DNA from 2 places in the Photorhabdus laumondii genome. Region 1 is predicted to be linked to the other one. Evidence: predicted binding sites of a transcription regulator. Region 1 holds the regulator's gene; the other holds the start of a gene.
What was found. The regulator sigma-54, encoded in region 1, starts transcription at its own class of promoters, with help from an activator protein. The targets are predictions, from matches to a motif close to GTTGGCACANNTTTCGCTNT.
Positions count from the first base shown of each region.

Region 2: a site for sigma-54 is predicted at 2,573-2,592, ahead of glnK (P-II family nitrogen regulator). Genes of this name have one in related genera too.

Region 1 covers NZ_CP024901.1:4,722,092-4,731,978, reverse strand. Annotated here, with positions in the region: gene npr (PTS phosphocarrier protein NPr) at 1-37, opposite strand, end outside; gene rapZ (RNase adapter RapZ) at 37-888, opposite strand; gene ptsN (PTS IIA-like nitrogen regulatory protein PtsN) at 972-1,439, opposite strand; gene hpf (ribosome hibernation promoting factor) at 1,563-1,850, opposite strand; gene rpoN (RNA polymerase factor sigma-54) at 1,874-3,316, opposite strand; gene lptB (LPS export ABC transporter ATP-binding protein) at 3,344-4,069, opposite strand; gene lptA (lipopolysaccharide ABC transporter substrate-binding protein LptA) at 4,076-4,609, opposite strand; gene lptC (LPS export ABC transporter periplasmic protein LptC) at 4,590-5,168, opposite strand; gene kdsC (3-deoxy-manno-octulosonate-8-phosphatase KdsC) at 5,189-5,752, opposite strand; gene kdsD (arabinose-5-phosphate isomerase KdsD) at 5,770-6,738, opposite strand; gene PluTT01m_RS20750 (calcium/sodium antiporter) at 6,763-7,737, opposite strand; gene mlaF (phospholipid ABC transporter ATP-binding protein MlaF) at 7,966-8,769, shown strand; gene mlaE (lipid asymmetry maintenance ABC transporter permease subunit MlaE) at 8,780-9,562, shown strand; gene mlaD (outer membrane lipid asymmetry maintenance protein MlaD) at 9,567-9,887, shown strand, end outside.
Region 2 covers NZ_CP024901.1:4,522,895-4,532,781, reverse strand. Annotated here, with positions in the region: gene PluTT01m_RS19855 (SmdA family multidrug ABC transporter permease/ATP-binding protein) at 1-676, shown strand, start outside; gene PluTT01m_RS19850 (SmdB family multidrug efflux ABC transporter permease/ATP-binding protein) at 669-2,453, shown strand; gene glnK (P-II family nitrogen regulator) at 2,634-2,972, shown strand; gene amtB (ammonium transporter AmtB) at 2,995-4,278, shown strand; gene tesB (acyl-CoA thioesterase II) at 4,351-5,214, opposite strand; gene PluTT01m_RS19830 (YbaY family lipoprotein) at 5,465-5,911, shown strand; RNA gene ffs (signal recognition particle sRNA small type) at 6,045-6,141, shown strand; gene PluTT01m_RS19820 (HHA domain-containing protein) at 6,223-6,426, opposite strand; gene PluTT01m_RS19815 (efflux RND transporter permease subunit) at 7,481-9,887, opposite strand, start outside.

The DNA.
Region 1 (9,887 bases):
GCCGATTTTTGATTTCAAGTCTCTGCTTGACAGTCATTATTTTCGCTTTTCGAGAGTACGGTGGCGCGACTGTACGTTTTTTCCTCTGGAACGAAAATAATCGGCCAACTGTTCTGCCACATAAACAGAACGGTGTTTACCGCCGGTACAGCCAATAGCAACGGTCAGATAGCTGCGGTTATTGGTTTCAAGCATGGGTAGCCAGAGTTCAAGATAACTGCGGGTTTGATAGATGAAGTTATGCACTTCCGTATGACGGTCGAGGAAAGCGGCTACAGGACGATCAAGACCGGTCATTGGCCGTAATTTGGGGTCCCAGTGTGGGTTTGGCAGGAAACGTACGTCAAAAACATAGTCGGCATCAATTGGAATGCCATGCTTGAAGCCGAAAGACTCAAAGACCATTGTCAACTCACGTTCCCGTTTGCCGAGCAGACGCGTTCTTAGCATCTCAGCCAATTCATGGACTGACATTTCGGAAGTGTCGATAATCAGGTCAGCTCTTGAACGAAGGGGTTCCAGCAGATCACTTTCTTGATCAATCGCGCTTTCCAGAGAAAGATTTTTGCTTGATAGCGGATGCAGACGGCGAGTGTCGCTATAACGGCGGATCAATGTATTACGTTCAGCATCGAGGAATAATAATTGCGGTGAGAAACTCGCTGGTAGTTTAGTCAGAGCTTCTTCGAAAACTTCAGGTGATTCCGGCATGTTTCTTACATCAATACTAACCGCAGCAGAAATATCGCGGTCAGCTAGCGTATTTGCTAATTCCGGTAGTAATACTACCGGCAAGTTGTCTACACAATAAAAACCCATATCTTCCAGTGCGCGTAAGGCAACGGATTTACCTGAACCGGAACGGCCACTGACTATCATCAGCACCATGAGGCAACTCCCCTTAATTTTTTAGTGGTTATTATGAGCCACTCTTATCTATTGCTTCTATTGCTATCCATGCATTGCAACAGTTATTCAGTGATAATTGTGTATAGTTCTTCATCACTTTGTGCCGATCTTAAACGACGGCAGAGATTTTTATCTGCAAGACGTTTGGCAATCAATGACAATGTGTGTAGGTGTGTTTGGCATTGATCGTTTGGAACCAGTAAAGCAAACAGCAAATCGACTGGTTGATTATCAATGGCATCGAAAGCAATAGGTTGTTCCAGATTTAGGAAAACGCCAACCGCTTGATCTGAGCTTTCTTCATCTAACTTACCGTGGGGGATGGCAATACCACTGCCAATTCCAGTAGTACCTACTTTTTCTCGGGTCAATATTGCTTCGAATACGACATTTTCTGGTAACTTAAGCTGCTGAGATGCTAGCTCACTGATAATCTCTAAAGCCCGTTTTTTGCTCGAACAATGTACATTATTGCGCGTACATGCGAGGGAAAGCACCGAACTTAGTAGTAAATCTGCTTGATTATTCATTTTCCTATTCACTTAGGTGCTTATTGATACAGGATGCCATAGGTTATCTGTGGCATCCTGTATTTGCGCACTGTTTTACAGCAATACTCTGCTGTTGTTACTACATTTTTTGTTAAATAACTGTTAATGATGTTTCAGTTTGTCTTTATGCTTGGTTAATTGACGCGCCAGTTTATCGACCAGTCCATCAATTGCTGCATACATATCTTCATGTTCTGATGATGCGTGCAACTCACCTCCGTTAATGTGTACAGTAGCTTCGGCGATTTGTTGTACCTTTTCCACTCGGAGGATTACCTGAGTCAGGTTGATCCTGTCGAAATATTGATCCAGTTTGCTGCATTTTGCAGTGATAATGTCGCGTAATGCATCAGTAATTTCAATATTGTGGCCGGTTATTTTGAGTTGCATATTGTCTTCCTTCTCTGTTCATTTCAAACCAGACGCCTACGTTGGTTTGATGGCGGAATGGATAACGACTCTCGATATTTTGCGACAGTTCGTCGGGCAACCATGATGCCTTGATCGGCTAGCATGCTCGTCAGTTTGCTGTCACTTAATGGTTTGGCGGAGTTCTCCGCTGCTACCAGTTTTTTCACCAAAGCCCGTATTGCAGTTGAAGAGGCTTCGCCTCCACTTTCTGTATTGACATGGCTGGAGAAAAAATACTTCAATTCAAAAATACCACGTGGGCTGTGCAGGAATTTCTGGGTAGTCACCCTGGAAATGGTGGATTCATGCATATCAACCTGGAAAGCAATGTCTGCCAAGACCATCGGTTTCATATATTCTTCACCATGTTCAAAAAATTCCTGTTGCTGTTCTACAATACAACGCGCAACTTTCAGCAGAGTATCATTTCGGCTTTCCAGGCTTTTGATAAGCCACTTGGCCTCTTGTAGGTTATTGCGGATAAACTGACTGTCACTTTCATTGCGCGTATGTTGCCCAAGCTCTGCATAATGCTGATTAATGTGTAAACGGGGGATACTATCTGTATTCAATTCTACTTGCCAGTGTTCACTTTCTTTTCGAACCAGTACATCGGGGATGACATATTCTGATTCGCCAGTGTTTATTGCCAGGCCAGGCTTTGGTGCAAGTGACTGGATTAAACTTATGGCCTCTTTCAGAGTATCTTCTGTCAAGTGGCTCAGACGGATTAAATTGCGGAAATCCCAATGACCTAATAGCTCCAAATGGTTGCAAACGATCAGTTTTGCCTCTTTCAGGTAAGGTGTTTCTGGCGGAAACATTGATAGCTGGACGAGTAGACAATCTTTTAGATCACGAGCGGCGACACCGATAGGATCGAAATGCTGTATCTGCTTGAGCACAGTTTCCACTTCTGCCAGAGTGAGTTGGTTGTCGCCGAGGCTGGCAAGGATATCTTCTAGTGGTACAGTGAGATAGCCAGTGTCATCTACGGCATCAATGATTGATGTCGCAATCGCCGCATCTATTTCCGTGAAAGGGGTCAACTTTGCCTGCCACATCAAATAGTCTTGCAGGGTTTGAACGGTTTCACCTTGGTAAAGTGGCAGTTCGCCGTCGTCGTTATAGTCATTGCGTGTCCCGGAAGGTGTGCCAGCGGTGTAAATTTCATCCCAACTGACATCCAGGGGTAACTCATCTGGCATATCCTTTTGTTGCAAGGCATCAAGCGTATCCATAGCTTCCGTTTCGTTATCGGGAAGTTCCTGATTGCCAATTTCCTGATGTTCTTCATCCTGTTCAAGCAAAGGATTCATTTCTAACGCTTGTTGTATTTCCTGTTGGAGTTCAAGCGTAGAAAGTTGCAACAAACGAATAGCTTGTTGGAGCTGTGGTGTCATAGCCAGTTGCTGACTAAGCCTGAGTTGCAAACTTTGCTTCATAGCGTTAAATCAATTCTCCTGGCCGAATTAGAGCCGGAAACCTTCGCCTAAATAAACGCGCTTCACCTGTTCATTATTAAGAATATCATTAGGTGTGCCGTGAGCAATCAGATGCCCTTGGCTGACAATATAAGCACGTTCGCATACATCCAATGTTTCACGGACATTGTGGTCTGTGATAAGGACCCCTAGTCCATAATCTCTCAAATGCTGAATGATTTTCTTGATATCGATGACTGAGATAGGATCTACGCCGGCGAAAGGCTCATCCAGCAAAATAAATTTCGGATTAGCTGCCAGCGCTCTGGCAATCTCTACGCGGCGACGTTCACCTCCGGAAAGTGATTGACCAAGATTGTCACGTAGGTGGCTGATATGGAACTCTTCCATCAGCTCTTCGGCACGTTCTTTCCGCTGTTCTTGAGTCAGATCCTGGCGGATCTCCAATACAGCCATCAGGTTGTCGAATACGCTTAGCCGGCGGAAAATAGAAGCTTCCTGAGGCAAATAACCAATACCACGGCGTGCCCGTTCGTGAAGTGGCAGTAGGCTAATATCTTCATTATCAATGGTAATTGTCCCGGTATCCCGTGAAACGATACCGACGACCATATAGAAAGTCGTCGTTTTCCCTGCACCGTTCGGACCAAGCAGGCCGACAATTTCGCCGGAGTTCACGTTTAGGCTGACATTTTCAACGACCTTACGGCCTTTGTAAGCTTTTGCCAGGTTTTCTGCGTTTAGTATTGCCATATATCGTTATTTACTCTTGTTGTTAGCCCCTGGGCCTTCTTCTTGTAATTGAGAAGGTAGTAGGACGGTGGTCACTCGTTTACCTTTGTCACTAAACGCTTCCATCTGCTGAGTTGGGACTAGATAGGTGATACGGTCGCCTTTTATATTGCTGTCTAACTGTTCTAAATAGGCATTGCCAGTGAGTGTAACCAGCTCTTTATCCATTTCGTAACGCATTTTGGCACCGCGGCCCTTGATTGGTTTGCCATTGTCCTGTAATTGATAGAAGGTTACCGGATTGCCAAATGCTTCAATAACCATTTTCTTAGAATCGCCATCTGGGCGAGTCACAACAACTTTGTCAGCGCGGATATCGATAGAACCCTGTTTGACGATCACATCTTCTGTAAATGTGGCAGTGTTCCCTGTCATGTCAAGGGCTTGTTTAGCAGAATCGATAGAAATGGGTTTCTGTGTGTCATCTTTCAGTGCCATAGCGGGAAGACTGACTACAAAGATAGCACTGGCAATAAAAGCATTACGGATTCTGTTTTTCATGTTGGATTTCATAGTAGGTGTTAACCTTTTCAATCAGTTCAGCGGTTTTGTTTCTCAGGTTGCCACGCATTTTCATACCGACGGATTTTAGCCCGACACCAATCAGTGTGACCTGATCGTCAGATGAAACATCCTGAGTGGTCAGGTTGATGATAGCGTTCTCTGTAGTAATACGTTGTAATTGTGACGTATTAGTTAGACTGTCAACCTGTACGTCTCCGTAAAGATAGAGCATTTTGTCATTAGTTAGTTTGGCTTTGTTAGCACGAACTGTCCATGTAGCAATGGCATTTGAGTCATAAGTAATTAATACCGGTTTAGTAAACCAAGTAAGTTTTGACTCTGCATAGTTTTGGACGTCATCAGCGACCAGTTTATACGTCAGTTTCCCCGTAGGGTCATAAACAAAAGTTATAGCTTCCTGACTTTGATAGGTTGGCTGACTGTTATCTGTGGCAGAAGATGATTTAATCTCATCTGAATCAGACAAGTTCCAGCCAATTAACGCCAGGATGATTAATACCAGAGTTATCACCAACCAGGATTTGATTCTATCCATTCTCGTTTCACTTCAACCTACTATATTGATAATCCTTTGGCTTCTTCCAGCTTATTCTGAGCAAAAAGCACCAAATCACAAAGTTCCCTTACCGCGCCGTGCCCCCCTGCAATTTGGGTGACATAATGCGCTTTTGGTAAGAGCAATGGATGTGCATCTGCCACAGCGACAGATAACCCCACTTGTTCCATGACCGGCCAGTCAATCAGATCATCGCCGATGTAAGCAACCTGTTCTGGTCTTAATCCCAGTGTATCTAACAATTTTTGGTACGCCAAAACCTTATCACTTTGTCCTTGGTAAAGATGTGTAATACCTAAGGTGTTTGCTCGATCTTCCAGCAATTTTGCTTTACGACCGGTAATAATAGCGACTTCGATTCCTGAAGTAATTAAGCAGCGAATTCCGTAACCATCTCGAACATTAAATGTTTTTAATTCTTCACCGTTATTGCCCATATAGATCCGGCCATCGGACATAACACCGTCAACATCGCAAATCAGCAAGCGGATTTTACGGGCTTTTTCAATAACGTCTTTATCAACTGGACCATAACAGGTGTCCAAATAAACTAATTGGCTCATTAAGGCGTTTTCTCCGGTTACACCACACCCGCTTGTAGCAGGTCATGCATATGTAATACACCAAGCAATTTATTGTCCTCTGCAACTAATAAGGACGTGATATGGTGTGACTGCATTAAGTTCAATGCATCAACTGCAAGGGCATGCGGTTTGATGCGGATACCGCCCGTTGTCATAACATCTGAAATTTTGACATTGTACAAATCGACGCCCATATCAAATACTCGCCGTAAGTCACCGTCAGTAAAAATACCATCAATATACCTATTTTCATCGCAAATGACGGTCATACCCAGTTTTTGCCGGGTGATTTCGAGCAGCGCTTCGCGTAAGGTGGCGTTACGATTAACCTTTGGAATATCATCGCCTGTACTCATCAAATCACTCACCAGTAGCAGAAGTTTGCGCCCAAGAGTGCCGCCTGGATGTGATAGTGCGAAATCTTCAGCAGTAAAGCCGCGTGCCTGGAGCAATGCAACCGCTAAAGCATCGCCCATAACCAGTGTTGCAGTAGTACTGGTTGTAGGAGCCAAACCTAGCGGACAGGCCTCCTGTGGGACTTTGATACACAGATGGATATCGGCGGCTTTTCCCATACTACTGTTGCAATTGTTAGTCATGCAGATAAGCGGGATTTTTTGGCGTTTTAATGCGGGAATCAGCGACAAAATTTCACTGGATTCACCCGAATTTGAGATGGCTAAAACAATGTCTTTAGGTGTGATCATGCCGAGGTCGCCGTGGCTGGCTTCTCCCGGATGAACGAAAAAGGATGGTGTACCGGTGCTGGCGAAAGTGGCAGCAATTTTACACCCGATATGGCCGGATTTGCCCATCCCCATGACAATCACTTTACCTTCGCAGTTGAACATCAGTTCACAGGTACGGTCAAAATCTCCGTTTATATGTTGTTCAAGTTCTGTTAATCCATCACGTTCTATGTGTAATACTTTTTTACCCGCTTGCTGAAAATCAATCTTAGGCATTTCTTTTTCCTACTCATTCTGTGTTTATTCAATGCTGTAATTGGAAATAAACAGTACGATAAAATAAGCGATAAAGCAGCTTAATAACAGGACACCTTTAAATCGGTTTAATCGGTGTTTACGACCCAGACAAAATGCAGTAAATATTATGCTGGCTACCATCATTACCCAAAAGTCACGATGGAAAGATTCAGGTGAAATGGCTGCTGGTGAGAGTAATGCGGGAAGGCCCAAAACAATTGATATATTGAATATATTCGAACCTATAATATTCCCGAATGCAATATCATCTTCGCCTTTGAATGCTGCGGCAATAGAGGTTGCTAATTCTGGCAAGCTGGTACCGACCGCAAGTACGGTAAGCCCGATAACTAATTCACTGATGCCATAAATGCGGGCAATAACAGTTGCATTATCAATAACCATACGAGTTGCCATAGGTAAAATAAGTAACCCTAATAGAATCCAAAGTAGGGCAATGTGTTTATTGCCTTCGACCGGTAATTCGGCAGCCTGTTCTTGCGTATAAATATCCGCTTCGGCGCGGCGCGGTAGAGCAACCATTTTTATCATCAGTAAGATATACACTATGGCGGAAGCGAGTAATACCAACCCATCCATCCGGCTGAGATAGTGATCACTCATCAAATAACCACAGAAGACGGTGAGCAGTAGCATCAACAGCAGTTCCTGCCGCAGGATATCTGATTTTACTTCCATTGGGCGAATAAATGCAGCAGCACCGGTTATTAGTAGCAGATTGGTAATGTTGGAGCCAATAACATTACCCACAGCCATATCAGGTTGACTATCTAGCATTGCAGTAACTGAAACCATTAATTCGGGTAGAGACGTTCCAATGCCAACAATGGTAATACCAATAATAAATGGCGGCAGTCCCAGAGTACGGGCAAAAATTGCAGCGCCATATACTAGTCTATCGGAACCATATACCAGTAAAATCAACCCGGTAATTAGAAGTAAAAAGGTCAGAAGCATGAAGCGTCCCTTGTAAGGTATATTCCGAATTGATGTCAACGCTGGTTGATTTTCTAAACAAAAATTGTCTGCCCAGTTAGATGGGGTATATTCTGACGGCGGTGGATAGAAAAGTAAAATTTGTCATCACATTAATAGCGAAAATTTTCCCGTTTTTTTGTAGTATATATGATTAATATATGAACCAAATATTAAAGCCAATTTATTAACCGTTAAGGGCTATCAATAATGAATCAACAGACAGCAAATCTCATCGAGGTCCGTGGTATGTATTTTTCCCGTGGTAACCGTTTGATTTTTGCTGATATTAATCTAATTGTGCCTAGAGGAAAAGTCACAGCAATTATGGGGCCTTCTGGGATAGGGAAAACGACACTATTACGATTAATTGGCGGTCAGTTACGTCCTGAACGAGGGGAGATCTGGTTTGATGGCGACAATATTCCTGCTTTATCCCGTTCTCACTTGTATGCTGCTCGCAAGAAGATGAGCATGCTGTTTCAATCTGGGGCATTATTCACTGATCTCAGTGTGTTTGAGAACGTTGCTTTTCCGCTGCGTGAGCATACGAATCTGCCTGAAGAAATTATACAGACCACGGTAATGATGAAATTAGAGGCCGTAGGGTTACGTGGTGCTGCTAATTTGATGCCTTCTGAACTTTCCGGTGGTATGGCTAGGCGTGCAGCTTTGGCACGTGCCATTGCACTTGATCCTGAACTAATTATGTTTGATGAGCCTTTTGTTGGTCAGGACCCGATTACGATGGGGGTTTTAGTGAAGTTGATTGATGAGCTGAATAAGGCACTTGGCGTGACCTGTGTGGTGGTTTCCCACGATGTACCGGAAGTTCTGAGCATTGCAGATTACGCTTATATTATCGCTGAACAACAGGTTATTGCTGAGGGTACAGCTCAACAGTTGCACTCTAATCCTGATAGGCGAGTACGGCAATTTTTGGATGGTATTGCTGACGGGCCGGTACCTTTCCGTTTCCCGGCTGGGGATTACAAAACTGAGTTATTAGGATAATGGGATGTTAATGTTAACACAGGCGCTGGCGGCACTTGGCCGACGGGCCATTGAGGTGTTTGCCTCTTTTGGCCGTGCAGGTTTTATGCTTTTCCGCGCGATAATTGGCAAGCCAGAACCCGCCAGACAATGGCCGTTACTCCGACAGCAGCTTTACAGCGTGGGTGTTCGGTCATTATTGATTATTATCGTTTCAGGGCTGTTTATTGGCATGGTGCTTGGCCTACAGGGGTATCTGATCCTGACAACATACAGCGCAGAAGCCAGTCTTGGTATGATGGTGGCGATATCTCTGTTGCGTGAATTGGGGCCGGTGGTCACGGCACTGTTGTTTGCTGGTCGAGCAGGATCAGCGCTGACCGCAGAGATCGGCTTGATGAAAGCCACGGAGCAAATTTCCAGCCTGGAGATGATGGCGGTAGATCCATTACGGCGTGTGATCGCGCCCCGTTTCTGGGCCGGGTTTATCAGTATGCCGCTATTATCCTTGATTTTTGTGGCGGTAGGTATTTGGGGCGGTGCGATGGTTGGTGTTGATTGGAAGGGGATTGACAGTGGCTTCTTCTGGTCTTCAATGCAGTCTGCTATCGAGTGGCAGAAAGATTTGCTTAATTGTTTTATTAAAAGTGTCGTTTTCGCCATTACTGTGACCTGGATTGCTCTATTCAATGGTTATGACGCGATCCCGACTTCGGAAGGGATAAGCCGAGCAACGACCAGAACGGTGGTTCATGCGTCGTTAGCGGTTTTAGGTTTGGATTTTGTGCTGACAGCACTCATGTTTGGGAACTAAGCCAATGCAAAGCAAGAAAAGTGAAATTTGGGTTGGATTTTTTGTCTTGATTGCACTGGCTGCAATCGTCTTTTTATGCCTAAAAGTGGCAGACATTAAATCGGTAGGCAACCAGCCAACTTACCGTTTATACGCAACTTTTGACAATATTGGTGGTCTGAAAGTGCGTTCACCGGTAAAAATTGGGGGGGTGGTGATTGGCCGTGTTGCAAGTATCTCTCTTGATGAAAAAACTTATACGCCGCAAGTGGCACTGGATATTATGAAGCAATATGACCGTATCCCTGATACCAGTTCTCTTTCCATCCGTACTTCTGGCCTATTA
Region 2 (9,887 bases), 200 kb from region 1:
AGGGATCTGTGGTTCAACTGGTTCAGGTAAGAGCACATTACTTGCGCTGATACAGAGACAGTTTGATGTGACTGATGGAGAAATTCTTTTCCAATCGCTCAAAATTGCAGATATCAGGTTAGATGAATGGCGAGCACGATTTGCTGTTGTCAATCAAACCCCCTTTTTATTTTCAGATACTGTTGCCAGGAATATCGCTTTGGGACGTCCTGATGCAACACAGGAACAGATTGAAGAAGTTGCCCGTCTTGCCAATGTTCATGAAGATATTCTTCGTTTACCTGAGGGGTATCAGACAGAAGTAGGCGAGCGTGGGGTAATGCTTTCTGGTGGGCAAAAGCAGCGTATTTCCATTGCGAGGGCATTACTTTTAGATGCCGAGATTTTGATTCTGGATGACGCTTTATCTGCGGTTGATGGGCAAACTGAATACAATATCCTACAAAACCTCAGTCAGTGGAGGCAACAACGGACGGTTATCATTAGTGCCCACCGTCTGTCTGCATTAACTGAAGCGGATAATATCCTGGTGATGCAGCAAGGTTCTGTTATACATCAGGGACGGCATCCGCAACTGGCAGAGCAGCCGGGATGGTATCGTGATATGTATTATTATCAGCAACTTGAAGCAGAATTGGATGGCGAGGAAACAGCAGAAGGGGATAAAGATGACTAAAGTTCGTCAATTGTGGCCGTCTCTGAAGCGTCTGTTGGTTTATGGAAAAAATTATCGTAAGCCGTTGGGGCTGGCTGTACTCATGTTATGGGGGGCTGCAATTGCGGAAGTCAGTGGTCCGGTTCTCATTAGTTATTTTATCGATAATATGGTTGCAACGGGTAATATGCCTACTAGAGTGGTTATCGGGCTAGCTATAACTTTTATTGTTCTGCAACTGATTACGGCGGCGTTACACTATTTTCAGGCTTTATTGTTCAATCAAGTGTCAGTTGATGTGGTTCAGCAGCTTCGTACTGATGTGATGAATGCAGCATTGCGCCAGCCTCTGAGTGCTTTTGATAATCAACCGGTAGGGCAGTTGATTTCCCGTGTAACGAATGACACCGAAGTCATTAAAGATCTTTATGTTAATGTAGTTCCATCGGTATTTCGCAGCATGGCATTGATTGGTACGATGCTGATTGCTATGTTTATGTTGGAATGGCGTATGGCATTGATTGCAATTCTTATTTTTCCTGTCGTATTGATTGTTATGGCAATATATCAGCATTTTAGTACACCCATTGTCCGCCGGGTACGTAGTTATTTGGCTGATATTAATGATGAGTTTAATGAAGTCATTAATGGAATGAGTGTTATTCAGCAGTTCCGGCAGCAGGCGCGTTTTGGTGAACGTATGTTGTTAACCAATCGGGCCCATTATCAGGCGAGAATGCAAGCGTTGAGATTAGATGGGCTTTTGTTACGCCCATTATTGAGTTTGCTATCTGCTATGGTACTGTGCGGTCTTATCGTGTTGTTTGGAATTAGTGGGCCAGGGGCGATTGGTATCGGGGTATTGTATGCTTTTATTAATTATTTGGGGCGGTTGAATGAACCTCTTATTGAGCTGACATCTCAGCAATCGATTTTGCAACAAGCTGTCGTTTCTGGCGAGAGAATATTTGAATTAATGGATAGCCCTCAACAAGGTTATGGTATGGATGGTCAGCCACTATCCAGTGGTCGAATTGATATAGAAAATGTCAGTTTTTCCTACCGGCATGGAAAAATAGTTTTGCAAGATATTAACTTACAGGTTCCGGCTCATGGTTTTGTTGCTTTGGTTGGTCATACTGGTAGTGGTAAAAGTACGCTGGCAAATTTGCTGATGGGATATTACCCGTGGCAGAAAGGGGAAATTTATCTCGATGGCAGGCCTGTATCATCTCTGTCTCATTCGGTATTACGCAATGGTGTGGCAATAGTTCAGCAGGACCCGGTTGTTCTTGCGGACTCTTTCTTTGACAATATTACGCTTGGTCGGAATATTTCAGAAGAGAAGGTTTGGCAAGTACTGGAAACGGTTCAATTAGCTGAGTTAGTACGTACATTGCCTGATGGACTTCATACTATCTTGGGAGAGCAGGGTAATACGTTGTCAGCCGGTCAAAAACAATTGCTTGCTATGGCGAGAGTGTTAGTGCAAACGCCACAAATTTTGATCCTTGATGAAGCGACTGCAAATATTGATTCTGGTACGGAACAGGCGGTACAACAGGCTTTGAGATTGATTCGTCAACAAACAACATTGATCGTGATTGCTCATCGTCTGTCTACCATTGTGGAGGCTGATACTATTCTGGTGCTGCATCGTGGTGCAGTTGTTGAACAGGGATGCCATCAACAATTATTTGTGAGTCGTGGACGTTATTATCAGATGTATCAGTTGCAACAAGTAGGTGAGACATTAAATGAATGTGGCACAATCTCTGAGAAAGAGGTGTTAATTTAATCAAGCTTGCACTAATTCGGTGCACTCACGGGAGAGTATATTCGCTGCTCTCCTCCCTTCTTAATTCTCCATAATTTTTACTCTCTTCATTATTCTTTGATTTTTATATGTTTTTAATTTCTGGCACACCCTTTGCTATTTCCTTATTGAAAACATAATAGCAGGATGGAAGGGGGATATATGAAGCTCATTACGACAATTATAAAACCATTCAAATTGGAGGATATTCGGGAAGTTCTTTCTGGTCTTGGTGTTCAGGGGTTGACCATAACAGAGGTAAAAGGATTTGGGCGTCAGAGAGGACATGCGGAGCTGTATCGTGGAGCTGAATATAGTGTCAATTTTTTACCTAAAATAAAGATAGATATTGCTGTAGCAGATGAATTGGTTGAGGAGGTCATTCATGCTATTCAGCAATCAGCTTTTACTGGAAAAGTTGGCGACGGTAAAATCTTTGTCATTGAATTACAACAGGCTATTCGTATTAGAACAGGAGAAACTAACGATGCGGCACTGTAACTCACTGATAGAGAAGATAGATATGAAAAGGCAATTCTCAGTGGCTGCCAGTGTTGTGGCCAGTTGTGTACCATCATTATCTCAGGCTGCGGAAGGCGTTGTTGATAAAGCGGATAATGCTTTTATGATGATTTGTACAGTGCTTGTTCTGTTTATGACCATTCCGGGAATTGCTCTGTTTTATGGTGGATTGCTACGGAGTAAAAACGTTTTATCGCTAATGGCTCAGGTCATGGTGAGCTTTGCTTTAGTATGTGTGTTGTGGGTGATTTATGGTTATAGCCTGGCTTTTGAGCCAGGGAATGGTTTTTTCGGTGGTTTTAGTCAAGTGATGCTAAAGAATTTGGCATTCACTGACTTAAGTGGCAATTTTTATCAGCTAATTCATGTGGCATTTCAGGGCTCTTTCGCTTGTATCACTGTTGCTTTGATTATTGGCGCGTTAGGGGAGCGTATTCGCTTTCCGGCTTTGTTAGTTTTTACTGTGTTGTGGCTGACATTTTCTTACTTGCCTATGGCGCACATGGTTTGGGGGGGAGGTGTGCTTTCACAAGATGGAGCATTGGATTTTGCTGGTGGTACGGTTGTTCATATTAATGCTGCTGTAGCTGGATTGGTTGGTGCTTACTTACTGGGAAAACGTACTGGCTTTGGGAAAGAAGCATTTAAACCGCATAACTTGCCGATGGTCTTCACGGGCACTACTGTGCTCTATATTGGTTGGTTTGGTTTTAATGCTGGTTCTGCTAGTGCTGCTAATGAGATAGCTGCTTTGGCATTTTTAAATACCATTGTGGCGACTGCCGCCGCTATCCTGTCATGGGTTTTTGCAGAGTGGCTTTTCCGTAATAAACCGTCTCTTTTAGGGGCATGTTCAGGCTGTATTGCTGGGCTGGTTGGTATTACACCTGCGGCAGGAATGGTTGGTGTTGGTGGTGCATTAATCATTGGCCTGATTGCGGGTTTTACCGGACTTTGGGGGGTGGTGGCCTTAAAACGGTGGTTACGTGTTGACGATGTGTGTGATGTATTCGGCATACACGGCGTATGTGGGATCGTAGGTTGCCTTCTAACAGGGGTTTTTACGGCTAAATCTTTGGGAGGGATCGGTTATGCAGAGGGTATAACCATGTTGGGACAAGTTGGTATTCAGGCTTTTAGTATACTGGTTTGTGTGATTTGGTCAGTCGTTGTTGCCTTTATTGCTTTTAAAATAGCAGATCTGTTGGTAGGGCTGCGGGTTACGGTTGAAATTGAAAGGGAAGGGTTGGACATTAATTCTCACGGAGAGAGTGCTTATAATTAAGTTGTAATATAAAAGGGCAGCAATAAGGCCATAAAATGTAATGTTGGTTTCTTAGTTTGCTGCCTTACTCATTTATCTATTGCGTTTCCTAATCAGACCTTCCTGTACAGTGGAAGCAACAAGTATCCCTTCACGATTATAAATCTGTCCCCGAACAAAACCACGGGCACCGGAAGCTGAGGGACTATCTACAGCATATAGCAGCCAGTCATCTAGTCTAAACGGGCGGTGGAACCACATAGAATGGTCAATTGTTGCTATCTGAATATTTTTCTCAAGGAACCCGACACCATGTGGCTGTAATGCTGTTGGCAGAAAGTTAAAATCGGAGGCATAGCCAAGCAGATATTGATGAATAAAAGGATTATCAGGCATATTGCCGTTACTGCGGAACCAAACATAGCGTATAGGTTCTTCTGGTGGACAATTGAATGGACTGTGATATTTTACGGGTCTCATTTCTAACGGGCAGGGAAAAAGAAGCGTATTCTGCATCTTCTGTGGCAGCAGATGCGACATTTTTTTCACAATTTCATCCTGAGGGATAAGTTCTTCTGGATAGGGTACATCCGGCATTATATTTTGGTGTTCAAAACTTTCTTCGTGACTTTGAAATGAGGCAGTCATATAAAAGATAGGTTTACCATTCTGTATTGCACTAACTCGCCGGGCACTAAAACTTCCTCCATCCCGCAAAATCTCAACATCATAGACGATAGGCTTGTGACTGTCACCGGGGCGTAAGAAATAGCTATGGAAAGAGTTGCCCATTCGGTCATCGACAACGGTTTGTTTGGCAGCATACAGTGCCTGACCAATCACTTGTCCTCCGAAAACCTGAGGAAAACCGAGATCTTCGCTTTGCCCTCGGTAAATACCTTCCTCAATTTTTTCCAATTTCATCAAATTTATCAGATTCTGTAATGACTTGCTCATAATATGCCTTTGTTTTCTATTAGGTTATCGAGAGTACAAGGGATGATTATTGTCTCATTAATAGATGATTAATAAATAACTAAATTGTAAATGTTTTAAGTCCTAACAGCGGTGCAATAAAGAATGTGAGATTTATTGGCGTTTTATGTTCAAATTTTTAATCTATAATTCAAATGATTTAGATTTAATGATTTGATATTTCAATTTATTTTAATATTTATATAGATTAGTTAATAATGGAGGAATGTGTATGAAATTATGGCAGTTACCCGCTGGCGTATTACTAGCGGTTGCTTTGGTTGGGTGTAATGTCAAAGGTGCTGAGGTAGCAGATACTCAGGTGGAGCAGATTGAAAATCTAATGAAACGGTCTTTTGTTGAAGGTAATATTAATATACTACAGCGTATAGCATTGCCAGCAGATGCTGTTCTGACAGTGGCGTTATCTGATGTGTCTTTGGCTGATGCGCCTTCAGTTACTCTGTCTCAGAAGGTAGAGCGTTTAGGTGGGAAACAATCACCTTTCCATTTTGTTTTGCCTTATCAGCCAAACAAAATTAAGCCGAATGCACGCATTGTTGTCAGAGCTTCTGTTTCGCTGCATAGCCGCTTGATGTTTGTTACAGATACAGCATATGAAGTGATTAATAATGGGAAGACTAAAGATGTCGAAATTACGTTGAAAGCCGTTAGATAATACATTTCCTTATTGTATTGATTTGCAATGTGCAATAAACCAGCATTCGGGCCTGCTTGTCTTGCTATTTAAGTAGGTATGAATGATAATGGCGACGCTTTAGAGTTAAAGCAACACGTCACAATGGGGGCTCTGTTGGTTCTCCCGCAACGCTAACTTGTTAACTTGGTCAGGTCCGGAAGGAAGCAGCCATAGCAGGGGATGTGTGTGCCGGGATGTCGCTGGCAGAGCCCTCGCCAATTTCATTGGTAACCTAATAAGCCGATAGCACTTTACCGGCTCGGATCACTTTCTATCTGATAAAGACTATTTTAGCGAACATATTTCCATACTGAAGGTGGAATTCTATCATACAGTTTATTCATGGTCAGCTCAGCTAGGCGATGATCCGCAGCAGAGTAGAATAGTTCAAGTTCATCTCCTGAAAGTTCATATTTGTTCTTTTCAATCACACGTTCCAGTGTATCAATCGTGGTGCATTTTCTTAAACGCATCAGATAATCAGTTTTAGTCATAATCGCCTTTCTTATTTAACATATATAAAAAATTATTGAGGGAAATATTCAATCAAATTTTGCTCAAGGAGCAATTTAAATCCTGTAACAGGACGCTGGTTAAGCGTTCATTAGTTTTTTTACCATTCCATAAGTTTAGAAACGCTAATCTTAATTTGTTTCTAAACAAAGTATAACTATATGTATTATCAATACATTTATCAATTCAAGTGAGAAGGCTGAAATCATCAGAATATTTTATTTTAAAGTACCAAACGAAAGTTGATATGTATTCAATCTATTTGTTTAGCTTTAAATTATCCTGAGATGTAGAAGCCATTTTTACAACCAGTCTCATCTCTGTGTACTCTACACTAGAAGTACTTCTCGCCTTAGATTTTCACATAAGCATTCTAATTCATCAATGTTATGTCATCTTGAGTGAATATTCATCCATGCTATGTTGATCTTGCTGTGTATGCCATTACTTAATTTTTTTGAGTTAAACACTAAGCATATACACGTAAAATAAAATTTTTTTCAAGAGATTATTATTATGTATCTATAATCGTTCTTTGGGATTATTTATCTTTTCTACAGATGGCTCTGATTCGCTTCTAGTAAACCAGAATCAGCTCTTAACAAAAATTCATACCTTAACTCAATAAACTATAAATAGCGGCTAGTATGTGTGAGTGAATATGTAGATTTATATAAAACAGTATTACCCTCAGATACCAGTAACGGCAGATTATAGCCTGATGGCTACAATAATCAATGAATATAACATCATTATTACATAAGTCACTATGTGCTGGTATTGTTTTTTGTCATTTAGTGTAAAAAAAGATAAAGTAATTTTTGTCCGACAAATTTTATATTAATTTTATTAAAGTCACTAATGCTTGGATTTTTAAAGCTATTTTATACTCATAAGTGGTGATTATAATTAAATTTAAACGAAATTACTTAAATATTAAGCGGATAGATTAATGATCAGAATCTTATCAGATGGAAGCAACGATTATATTTAAGAAGGCCGATTTGACGGCCTTCTGGTTATTGTTGGTAGCATTTAGTGAGATTCTGATGCGGGTTCAATCTCCTCAGCTTTCTTACTGAAACGTCGTCTTATAACCACAAAGAATACCGGCACGAAAAAGATGGCTAGCGAGGTTGCTGCAATCATTCCGCCTAATACCCCAGTACCCACTGCGTTTTGAGAGCCGGATCCTGCACCATTACTCAGTACTAGGGGGATAACACCTAACATAAATGCTAGTGATGTCATTAGGATTGGGCGAAGACGCATTCTTACCGCATCTAGCGTAGCTTCTATCAACCCCTTGCCCTCTTTTTCCATCAGGTCCTTGGCGAATTCAACGATGAGTATCGCGTTCTTAGCTGACAAACCGATAGTGGTCAACAAGCCAACTTTAAAGTAAACATCGTTATCCAAGCCGCGGAATGTTGTTGCTAACAAGGCTCCAACGATACCTAATGGTACTACTAGCATAACTGAGAATGGAATTGACCAGCTTTCATACAGTGCAGCCAGACAGAGGAATACCACTATCAATGATAATGCATATAGAGCTGGGGCTTGATTACCAGACAAACGTTCCTGATAGGACATACCTGTCCAGTCGAAACCGATTCCATTTGGTAGCTTAGATGCCAGCTCTTCCATTAGGGCCATTGCATCACCGGTACTTTTACCCGGAGCGGCTTCACCCAGAATTTCCATTGATGGTAAGCCGTTGTAACGTTCCAGACGTGGTGAACCGTAGGTCCAGGGTTCTTTGGACGTGTCTGTAAAGGCAGAGAATGGAACCATTTCACCCTGTTTGTTACGGACATACAGCTTGTAGATGTCACTTGGCAACATACGATAAGGTGCTTCCGACTGAACGTAAACTTTTTTGACACGACCGCGATCAATAAAGTCGTTCACATAGTTACTACCAAACATCGTGCTGAGTGTTGAGTTAATATCAGCGATGGAAACACCGAGAGCTTCAGCTTTTTCCTGATCAATTCTGAGCCGATATTGAGGGGTATCTTCCTGACCATTAGGACGAACACCTACTAACATATCTGGATGCTGTTGTATCATGCCAAGTAATTGATTACGGGCTGCTGTCAGTTTGTCATGTCCAAGGTTTGCTTTATCAATTAATTCAAAATCAAAGCCAGTTGCTGAACCTAACTCTACAATTGCCGGGATGTTAAACGCAAAAACCATACCTTCTTTGATTGTCTGGAAGTGAGCACTAGCCCTGGCAACAATAGCAGGTACTTTGTTTTCAGCCCCCGGACGTTCACCCCAGTCTTTCAGGCTTATAAATCCCAACCCAGTGTTTTGACCTTGCCCACTAAAACCAAAGCCACTGACAGTAAATACAGAAACCACACGATCTTTTTCTTCTGTATTGAAGTAATCGCTTACTTTATCTAGAACTTTTTCTGTTTGTTCCTGTGTCGCCCCCGCAGGTAATTGAACCATTGTCAGCAATACTCCCTGATCTTCTTCAGGAAGAAAAGAGGATGGTAAACGTGTGAACATGACGGCCATACCTGCCACCAGGAATACATAAATTACCAGATAACGGCCTGTATTACGTAGAATGCGACCAATGCTGTCAGTATAGTGGTGGGTACTTTTGTCAAATATGCGGTTGAACCAGCCAAAGACGCCGGTCTGCTTACCATGGCTACCTTTGGCAATGGGTTTCAACATGGTAGCACATAGAGCTGGTGTCAGGATTAATGCTACCAGCACAGACAATACCATTGCAGATACGATAGTGATCGAGAATTGACGATAAATTGCACCGGTTGAACCGCCGAAGAAGGCCATTGGGATAAATACAGCAGACAGCACCATTGCAATACCAACTAAGGCGCTTTGGATTTGTCCCATTGATTTCCTGGTTGCTTCTTTTGGCGATAGACCTTCTTCCTGCATAACACGTTCAACATTTTCTACAACAACAATGGCATCGTCTACCAGTAAGCCAATGGCAAGAACCATAGCAAACATGGTTAATGTATTTATTGAATAGCCAAATGTAGCGAGTATTGCAAATGTTCCTAAGAGTACGACTGGAACTGCAATGGTTGGAATGAGTGTTGCGCGGAAATTTTGGAGAAATAGGTACATTACCACGAACACCAGCATAATTGCTTCAACCAGTGTTTTTACCACTTCGTTAATAGAGATTTTAACGAATGGTGTGGTGTCATATGGATAGACGATTTTCAGCCCGTGAGGGAAGAAAGGTTCCATATTGTTTAGCGCTTCTTTTACTGCTTTGGATGTATCCAAAGCGTTAGCGCCTGTCGCTAGTTTGACACCGATACCCGCAGCAGGTTTACCGTTATAGCGGGCAATGATGTTGTAGCTTTGTGCACCTAGTTCCACCTTTGCTACATCTTTCAGACGGACCTGAGAACCGTCAGTATTGACGCGCAAGAGAATA